2 regions of the Halalkalibacillus sediminis genome follow, and region 2 is predicted to be linked to the other one. Evidence: predicted binding sites of a transcription regulator. Region 2 holds the regulator's gene; the other holds the start of a gene.

Region 1 (4,395 bases), 280 kb from region 2:
GCTTCTGGTGGTAGGCTCATAGCTGTAACGAACCATTCAGGTAACTCATCATCTGATTGCTCAGGATTTCTGTCGTAATACTCTTGAACAATATCCGCTTTCACTTCGATGAATTTGCCTAATCTTCCGCTTCTATAGTAAGTGAAAGAGAAGTAAGGTTCTAAGCCAGTTGAAACTCCAACCATCGTTCCAGTAGAACCAGTTGGCGCTACCGTCAATAGATGGGAGTTACGAATGCCGTAATCTAACACACCTTGTCGAATATCTTCAGGCATCTTTTGCATATAGCCTGTTTCGATGAAACGTTCACGTAATAGCTTCGTTTCAGCCTCCGTTTCCCCAATCAAGAATGGGAAGCTTCCTTTTTCTTTTGCCAACTCGATTGAAGTTCGGTAAGCCGTGGTCGCAATTGTTTCAAAAATTTGATCGACTAACATATTACCTTCATCTGAACCATATTCAGTTTCGCAATAAATCAATAGGTCATGAAGCCCCATGACTCCTAGCCCTACACGACGTTCACCTAAAGCTTGTTTGCGGTTCTCGTCAAGAAAGTAAGGTGTTGAGTCGATGACGTTGTCTTGTAAACGAACACCAGTTGCTACTGTTTCTTTTAATTGATCGAAATCTGGTCGCTTAGTATCCTTGTTTGCTACGGATGCTAAATTGACAGCAGCCAAATTACAGACAGAATACGGTGCGAGGGGTTGCTCACCACATGGGTTAGTTGCTACTACCTTCTGACCATAAGCTGTCGCGTTGGTTTCTTTATTCGCATTATCGATAAAGAAGATTCCTGGTTCTGCAGAATATGTTGCACAGATATTAATCAGGTTCCACAGCTCTTTTGCTGGAATTGACTGATAAACCTTCACACCATACCCTAGCTTTTCCCACTCGCGAACATCGCCGATTTCGTGCCAATTCTTATTATAAGCTTCCATTTCTTCTTCACTATAGTTTTCTACATCTGGAAAGCGAAGTTCATAATCTTCGTCATTTTCTACAGCTTTCATAAAGTCGTCTGTGATACAGACTGAAATGTTGGCTCCCGTTAAAAATTCTGGGTTATGCACACTGTATGTGCCTTCATCTCTTAGCTTCGTTTCTGCTTCTCGAATATTCTCTTCAGAGAAGCCACCTAAGCCTGGGATGTGTTTGTAATTCACAATTCCTTGATACATCTGCATTTCACTAACTGATAAAGGAGTGAATTTAAGCTTGTCCTTAGCTAGCTGCTGTACTGTTTCGTCTTCAATATTTTCTATTAAGTATCTGAGGATTCTTGGGTTCTGCATCTTCGATATGATGAAATCGATGATGTCAGGATGCCAATCATTCAACATGATCATTTGGGCGCCACGTCTTGAACCGCCCTGCTCTACTAGATGTGTCAACTTAGCGATGTCATCCAACCAACTCACTGATCCTGATGATTTGCCATTGACTCCTCGAGCCAGGGAATTCTTCGGTCGAAGTGTCGAACCATTTGTTCCGACTCCACCTCCGCGTGACATGATCTCCATCACTTGCTTACGGTGATCACTGATTCCTTCCCGAGAATCGTTGATGTAAGGCATGACGTAGCAGTTGAAATACGTAACATCCGTGTTTGCACCTGCTCCGTAAAGTACTCTTCCAGCTGGGATGAAGTTCAAGCTCGATAGTTCATTGTAGAACTTTTCAAACCAGTACTCCCTCTTTTCCGTTGAACGCTCTACTTCTGCTAAACCGCTGGCATTTCTCAAAGCAATTTGTTCGTAAAAGATTTCTAGTGGTTTATCTATTACTGTTAGAGACCTCTCAATTTTTCCGGTCTCTCTTTCTGATTCTTTGTCTAACACATGGATATAATCTTCTTCAACTTGTACAATAGCTTTATGTCTTTCTTTATCAATCGACACTATAAATCCTGTTCCACGAGCGGGAAATTTCGGGTCATCTTTTATCGTTAAGACGACGAAATCTCCTTCTTTCAATGTCCTCTTTTCAGTGTCTTTGAATGAGTATCGATCTAACATAACTAATCGAGAAACTCCCTTATGAGTTACCTGCATATCACTTGTTACAGGATGGACATAAGGAAACTCTTCTATATCTTGATTCAGACGATCGATATCAACATTCGTCATTCGGTTTTCAACTTTTTGCAAACTCTTCACTTCCTTTCACCAAGTTTCTCGACATGCTTTTCATTGGTGTGTTGTTTGTTGTCTATAACATTACCAAATACATTTTTAAAAATCAATAGATTTATACAATATATAGTGCTTGATTTTTAAGACGAATACTATATATAGTTTTAAAGGCATACATCCGATTGTTTGTCAAGATGAAAATAGTGTCGAATTTACTCTAAGAATTGGATGAAAAATCAAATTCCACAAAAAATCCTTTGAAAGTTTGTCTAAAGATTTTTATAATGAAAGGTGGTAGATATAGAAGAGAGGGGATTCGTATGGATATTTTATTCATCGTATTAATAGCTGTTGCAGCTCTTATTTTATTCGGGGCTTTCAGATACGTACGAACGCAACGCTATTTAAAAACACTGACAGAGGATCAATGGATTGAAGGTTATCGCAAAGCACAATTGATAGATGTAAGAGAACCGAATGAATATGAAAGAGGTCATATTCTTGGTGCACGTAATATTCCATTATCACAAATGAAGCAACGTCTAGTAGAAATCAGAAAAGATAAGCCGGTATATTTATATTGTCAAAGTGGTACAAGATCTGTACGGGCTGCAAATATGCTGCGCAAAAAAGGTTACGAGGATCTCAACCATCTTAAAGGTGGGTTCCGTAAGTGGAATGGTAAAATCAAAGTGAAGAAAAAAGGTTATTAAATGAAAAAAGGATGGCGAATTTCTTCGCCATCCTTTTTATTATGATTCGTCTTTCATATATCTTAGAACTGGTTTTCTTGCTGCCTGAGTCTCATCTAAACGACTTAACACTGTAGTATGTGGGGCTTCTTGTACGATCTCAGGATCTTCTTTTGCCTCGTTAGAAATCTGAATCATCGCATCGATAAACTCATCGAGCGTTTCTTTAGATTCTGTTTCAGTTGGTTCAACCATCAAAGCCTCTTCCACATTAAGTGGGAAGTAGATTGTTGGTGGGTGATAGCCAAAGTCTAATAGACGCTTGGCAATATCAAGAGTTCGAACACCTAGTTTCTTTTGGTTTTTCCCTGATAACACAAATTCGTGTTTACAATGCTGTTTGAATGGGAGTTCGTACTCTTCTTCTAAACGACGCATCATATAGTTAGCATTCAACACTGCATTTTCACTAACTTGCTTCAATCCATCAGGACCCATTGAGCGGATATACGTATAAGCTCTTACATTGATTCCGAAGTTACCATAGTAAGGCTTCACGCGACCAATCGAGTCTGGGCGATTGTAATCGAATGTAAATGCATCATCTTTTTTCGTTAAAATAGGTTTTGGTAAGAACTTAGATAATTCTTTCGTCACTCCGACAGGTCCGGAACCAGGTCCGCCACCACCGTGTGGTCCTGTGAATGTTTTATGCAAGTTCAAGTGAACTACATCAAATCCCATGTCTCCTGGGCGAGCATAGCCCATAATAGCGTTCAAGTTAGCGCCATCATAGTATAAACGGCCACCAGCTTCGTGGATAATTTCAGCCATTTCAAGAATATGTTCTTCAAATAGACCTAATGTATTTGGGTTCGTCAGCATTAAAGCTGCAGTATCGTCTCCTACAACACGTTTCAAGTCTTCAAGGTCAACTAAGCCTTGGTCATTCGATTTAACAGTTACTGCCTCGAATCCTGCAACAGTTGCAGAAGCAGGGTTAGTTCCGTGAGCAGAGTCAGGTACGATTACTTTTGTACGGTTATAATCTCCGTTTGATTCGTGGAAAGCTCGGATCATCATCAGTCCAGTCCACTCGCCATGCGCACCAGCAGCGGGTTGTAATGTGACCTCATGCATTCCCGTAATTTCAGAAAGTGACGTCTGGAGATTATACAACATTTCCATTGCACCTTGGACTGTTTTTTCCTCCTGATAAGGATGGATATGACTGAACCCTGGGTAACGAGCCACGTCTTCATTAATTTTTGGATTGTATTTCATCGTACATGAACCGAGAGGATAGAATCCTGAATCCACCCCGTGATTTCTTGTAGATAAAGCAGTGTAATGACGCATAATCTGTAATTCACTTACTTCTGGAAGATCCGGGTTTTCTTGACGGATATAGTCGTTCCCGAATTCCTCATCCAAATCCACATCTGGAACATCTAAATCGGGTAAGCTGTACCCTTTACGGCCTTCCTTGCTTAATTCAAATATGACTGGAAAATCGTTTTGATTAGCCATGGATATCACCCAATTCTTTAACAAATTGATCGATC
Region 2 (4,395 bases):
TTTCACATATTAACCCTTTACAAAGTTAAACATTCTTAAAGTGTTATAAATCTCTGTGATTCAAGCCTTTAACTTCAATAGGCTGGCTCACTTGACGAATTCGTTCCATGATTCTCGCAGCTTTCAATTCATCGTATTCACCTTTTCCAGACCGAGCGAGATTATTCTTCAGTTCATCCAAATCATAATTAGAAGTAAAGAACACTGGCAATCGCTCCATCATACGGTACTGTAAGATTGCTCCCAACACTTCGTCCCTGAACCAAGGAGATAAAAATTCTGCACCAATATCATCAAGTACAAGCACAGATGCTTTCTTAAAACGATCAATTTTTTCATTGATTGTGGAATCAGAGATTGAGGCTTTAATTTCACGCACGAATTCCGGCATGTAAATGAAATAAGTATCGATTTTGAGCTGAGCGAGTTCATTAGCGAGTGCACCTAATAAGTAAGTTTTCCCCACACCGAAACTTCCGTGTAAGTAGAGCCCTTTTTGAGGTAGCTCATTTTGACTGTCAACGAAAAATTTACGTACTTGTGCTAGTGCTTGTTTCCGCTCGGGATCAGTCAAATCGACTTTATCAAAAGATGCTTCGTAAATTTCTTTCGGCATGTGCAAGCTTTTAATTAGTGAACGATGCTCATTTTGTGCAATTTGCTTTTCTTTTCGTGGGCATTCATGATAACTCAAGCGAATGCGTTGGTTCTCCACGATAGCATGTGGGACGAAGCCAGGTATGACATTGACACACTTATCTAATGATGCGCACTTTTCACAAGCTTTCGACTGGACGTCATATTCATAAAGTTTAATAAGTTGTTTTTCAACTTGTTCATTCGTGAGTTCTGGGTGCTGTTGCAATAACTGTTGGACATCACTTGATGCAAGCACCTCTTTTTTCACTTCTTGTAAAGATGACTGAAAGCTTTCATTACTTCTCATCCATTGTTTTAAAGCAGATTGTATTGGTTTCATTCGATTCACCCTTTATGATTCGATCGCGAAAAACTTTTGAAAAATTTCTCGAGCTCTTCTTGTTCCTTATCATCTTGAGGAGCAGAACGTTGCTGAGCTGGTTGCTGTGAAGTTTTCTTCTGATTCTTCTCTTCCTGATACCATTTAGGTAGGACTTCTTTTGATTTCTGCTGTTTATTATAACTCTGAGTTTTCTGTTGATTTTTTTGTTGCCATTTTTGATACATATTGTTTTCTTGTTTTGCTAGATCCATTGCTTCCTTCGCGGTTGTAATATGCGCACGACTCCAGTGTGCAGCAATTGTTTCAATATAATTTTTCGATAGTTTATTTCCGATTTTATTCAACACATAATGAACGAGTACATTCATCACGGGCTGTGACAGTCCGTGCTCCTCCATCATATCCGTCAGCATATTGACTTCTTTCATAGAAGCTTTGCCTGAAGAAGAATGATCTTCAAGGATTTCACGGTGAGTTACAGACTCGAAATGCTGAATGATCTGAGCCTCTTTTTCATTTGCAGGTTGTGGTTTAGTTTTTGAAGGTTGTTCTTTTAATGAAGTATTTTGAGTATCTTCGTTTTTTGTATATAGCCTTGGAGGAATACTACCATGTTTTTTGTAGTAGATATCCTTACACATATCGAGAAACTCTTTACGATCAAACTGTTGTTGTTCGTCCACTGCCCACAACACAGCTTTCTCTAACTCTAAGAAATCGACATCATAAATATGAGTCATTTTCTCTATGAACCGGATGTTGCCTGTTGATAAAATATTCTTCGGGTTCACTTTCTGTTGTTGAAGCATTTTATGAAGCCACTCAACCGGCAGCTTCGTTTCAACGACTAAAGTATCATCACTCGGTGCTTGTGTGGCCTGCTGCATCACCATTTCTGGTTTGATCGTGGTAAACACTTCATCGAAGCGTTTTGTCACTTCTTTTACATTAGTGGGACGAGAGGTTTTAATTAGTAACTTTCTCTTTAGTTGATTCAAATCCTCTTTACCTAAATGGTGTTCTAAGAGGACAGAAAGCATCGGATCTTCAAAGAAACCTTTGACTGAATAAGGTCGATTCAAATAGTAATAGAAAGTAGTGAAAGATCCTTCTTCCTTAAAAGATTTCAGAAGTCCAATCGCTTCGATTTTTTTACGAGCTTCATAGAAATCATCCAACGTCATATTTAAACGACTCATCATCTGATGGTGTGAAATCGATGATTGGCTCGGTTGAACGCTAGCCTCTTTCCACAACGATTGAAAAACAGCTACGCTTTTCATACCGATCAGTGGTTGATAAAGCATTGCAAGAACTAACTCCGCGTCTTCATTAAAAGCATCTTCTTGAAAGATTTTCATTCTATCATTAGGTAAAAGATGCTTCATTCGATCATTCATCGATTCCACCTCCCTCATTAATCATTTTTTGTCTTTTGAATCATATCGTTCAATTCCTTCATGAACACATTGATATCCTTGAACTGACGATAAACTGAAGCAAAGCGGACGTATGCAACTTCGTCTACTTCAGCTAACCTTTCCATCATGAGTTCTCCAATATCATGACTGTATATTTCTGAATTCCCTTGATTACGCAGGTCTTTTTCAACTTCAAAAGCCATTCGTTCAATTTCTTCAATAGAAACCGGACGTTTTTCACATGCTTTAATTAAGCCACGCTTAATCTTCTCGCGGTCAAAAGCTTCGCGAGTACCTTCTTTTTTCACGACAATCAATGGAATTTCCTCTACACGTTCAAAAGTAGTGAAACGGTAATTACACGTCTCACATTCCCTGCGTCGACGAATTGATCGACCTTCATCGACAGGGCGCGAGTCTAACACTTTTGTGCTTTTTGCATCGCAATTTGGGCATTTCATCTATTTTCACCCCGACTAATTTCTATCTTTATTCTTATAATTATAACAAACATCGACAACAAGCTGCTAGGCAAATCTTATAGATGTGTTATTTAAGAATACTTTCCAACTCTAAATAGTTAAGCATTATTATTCAACATTATAAAAAGGAGCGGAAATCTTTCTTAGATTTCCACCCCTTATATTTTTCAATATTATTTATATTTTAGAATAAGCAAGTTTTTTTCCAACGTATTTAGCTAAGTCGACCACACGGCATGAATAACCCCACTCATTATCGTACCAAGCGAGTACTTTGACTTTACGTTCACCAATGACCATCGTAGATAATCCGTCTACAATCGAGGAATATGGGCTAGTTGTATAGTCGATAGAAACAAGTGGCTCTTCATTGATTGCAAGAATACCGTTCATTTCACCTTCCATCGCTTGATAAAATGCTTGGTTTACTTCTTCTGCTGTTACATCTTTTTCTAAGTCAACGACTAGATCCACTAATGAAACGTTTGGAGTTGGGACACGTAAAGCTGTTCCGTGTAATTTCCCTTTTAAATCTGGGAGAACTTCATTGATAGCTTTTGCTGCACCAGTTGAAGTCGGAATGATTGATTGGGTACAACCACGTGCACGACGTAAATCCTTATGAGGATTATCTAAGTTCTTTTGATCATTCGTGAAAGCGTGAACAGTAGTCATCAAACCATTAACGATACCGAACTGATCGTTCAAGACCTTTGCTACCGGAGCTAAACAGTTCGTTGTACAAGAAGCGTTAGAAATAACATCATGTGCATCAGCATCATAATCTTCTTCATTAACTCCCATTACGATTGTTCCATCAATCTCTTTACCAGGTGCAGTAATGACAACTTTTTTCGCACCCGCTTCAATATGCCCTGAAGCTGATTCTTTAGTTTTAAATACACCTGTGGCTTCAATCACCACATCGACTTCAAGTGCTTCCCAAGGTAAATTTGCAGGCACTCGATCAGATACTTTTTGAATGAGTTGTCCATCTACAGTAATCGTTTCATCACTTGATTGAACTTCACCATCGTATATTCCATGTACAGAATCGTACTTGATTAAATGTGCTAAAGTATCTGCTGGGTAGCTCGCATTAATTGCAACGACTTCTACTTCTTCATCTTTCATAGCGCGGCGAAAAACCATGCGCCCTATACGGCCGAATCCATTGATTGCTATCTTTGTTTTCCCCATCAAAAAAACCTCCCAAATCCATTCGTGTTATACTTTTGTCTAAAAATCACAAAAACAGTATAACACATTAAACCTTGAAAGTGCTATCATTTTTAAAATTAATTCTAATCAATGTCGATTTCCCACTTTTTGAGGATATCTTTCAACTGCTGGTTACTTTCTTCAACCGTTCCACCGTTATCTATAATCGCATCAGCGCGTTCACGTTTTTCCTCGATCGAGATTTGTGACTTGATTCTTTCTGAAGCTTCTTTTTCTGTTGAGTTATCTCGTTCCATCAATCTTTCGAGCTGAACAGAAGGATTCACAT

The links. The regulator NrdR, encoded in region 2, represses ribonucleotide reductase genes. The targets are predictions, from matches to a motif close to AACACNATATATNGTGTT.
Region 1: a site for NrdR is predicted at 2,287-2,304, ahead of CEY16_RS04255 (vitamin B12-dependent ribonucleotide reductase). Genes of this name have one in related genera too.

What each region holds. Positions count from the first base shown of each region.
Region 1 covers NZ_PJNH01000001.1:805,720-810,114, forward strand. Annotated here, with positions in the region: gene CEY16_RS04255 (vitamin B12-dependent ribonucleotide reductase) at 1-2,132, opposite strand, end outside; gene CEY16_RS04260 (rhodanese-like domain-containing protein) at 2,459-2,851, shown strand; gene gcvPB (aminomethyl-transferring glycine dehydrogenase subunit GcvPB) at 2,891-4,360, opposite strand; gene gcvPA (aminomethyl-transferring glycine dehydrogenase subunit GcvPA) at 4,353-4,395, opposite strand, start outside.
Region 2 covers NZ_PJNH01000001.1:1,087,684-1,092,078, forward strand. Annotated here, with positions in the region: gene dnaI (primosomal protein DnaI) at 44-979, opposite strand; gene CEY16_RS05805 (replication initiation and membrane attachment family protein) at 985-2,382, opposite strand; gene nrdR (transcriptional regulator NrdR) at 2,400-2,864, opposite strand; gene CEY16_RS05815 (glyceraldehyde-3-phosphate dehydrogenase) at 3,063-4,085, opposite strand; gene coaE (dephospho-CoA kinase) at 4,190-4,395, opposite strand, start outside.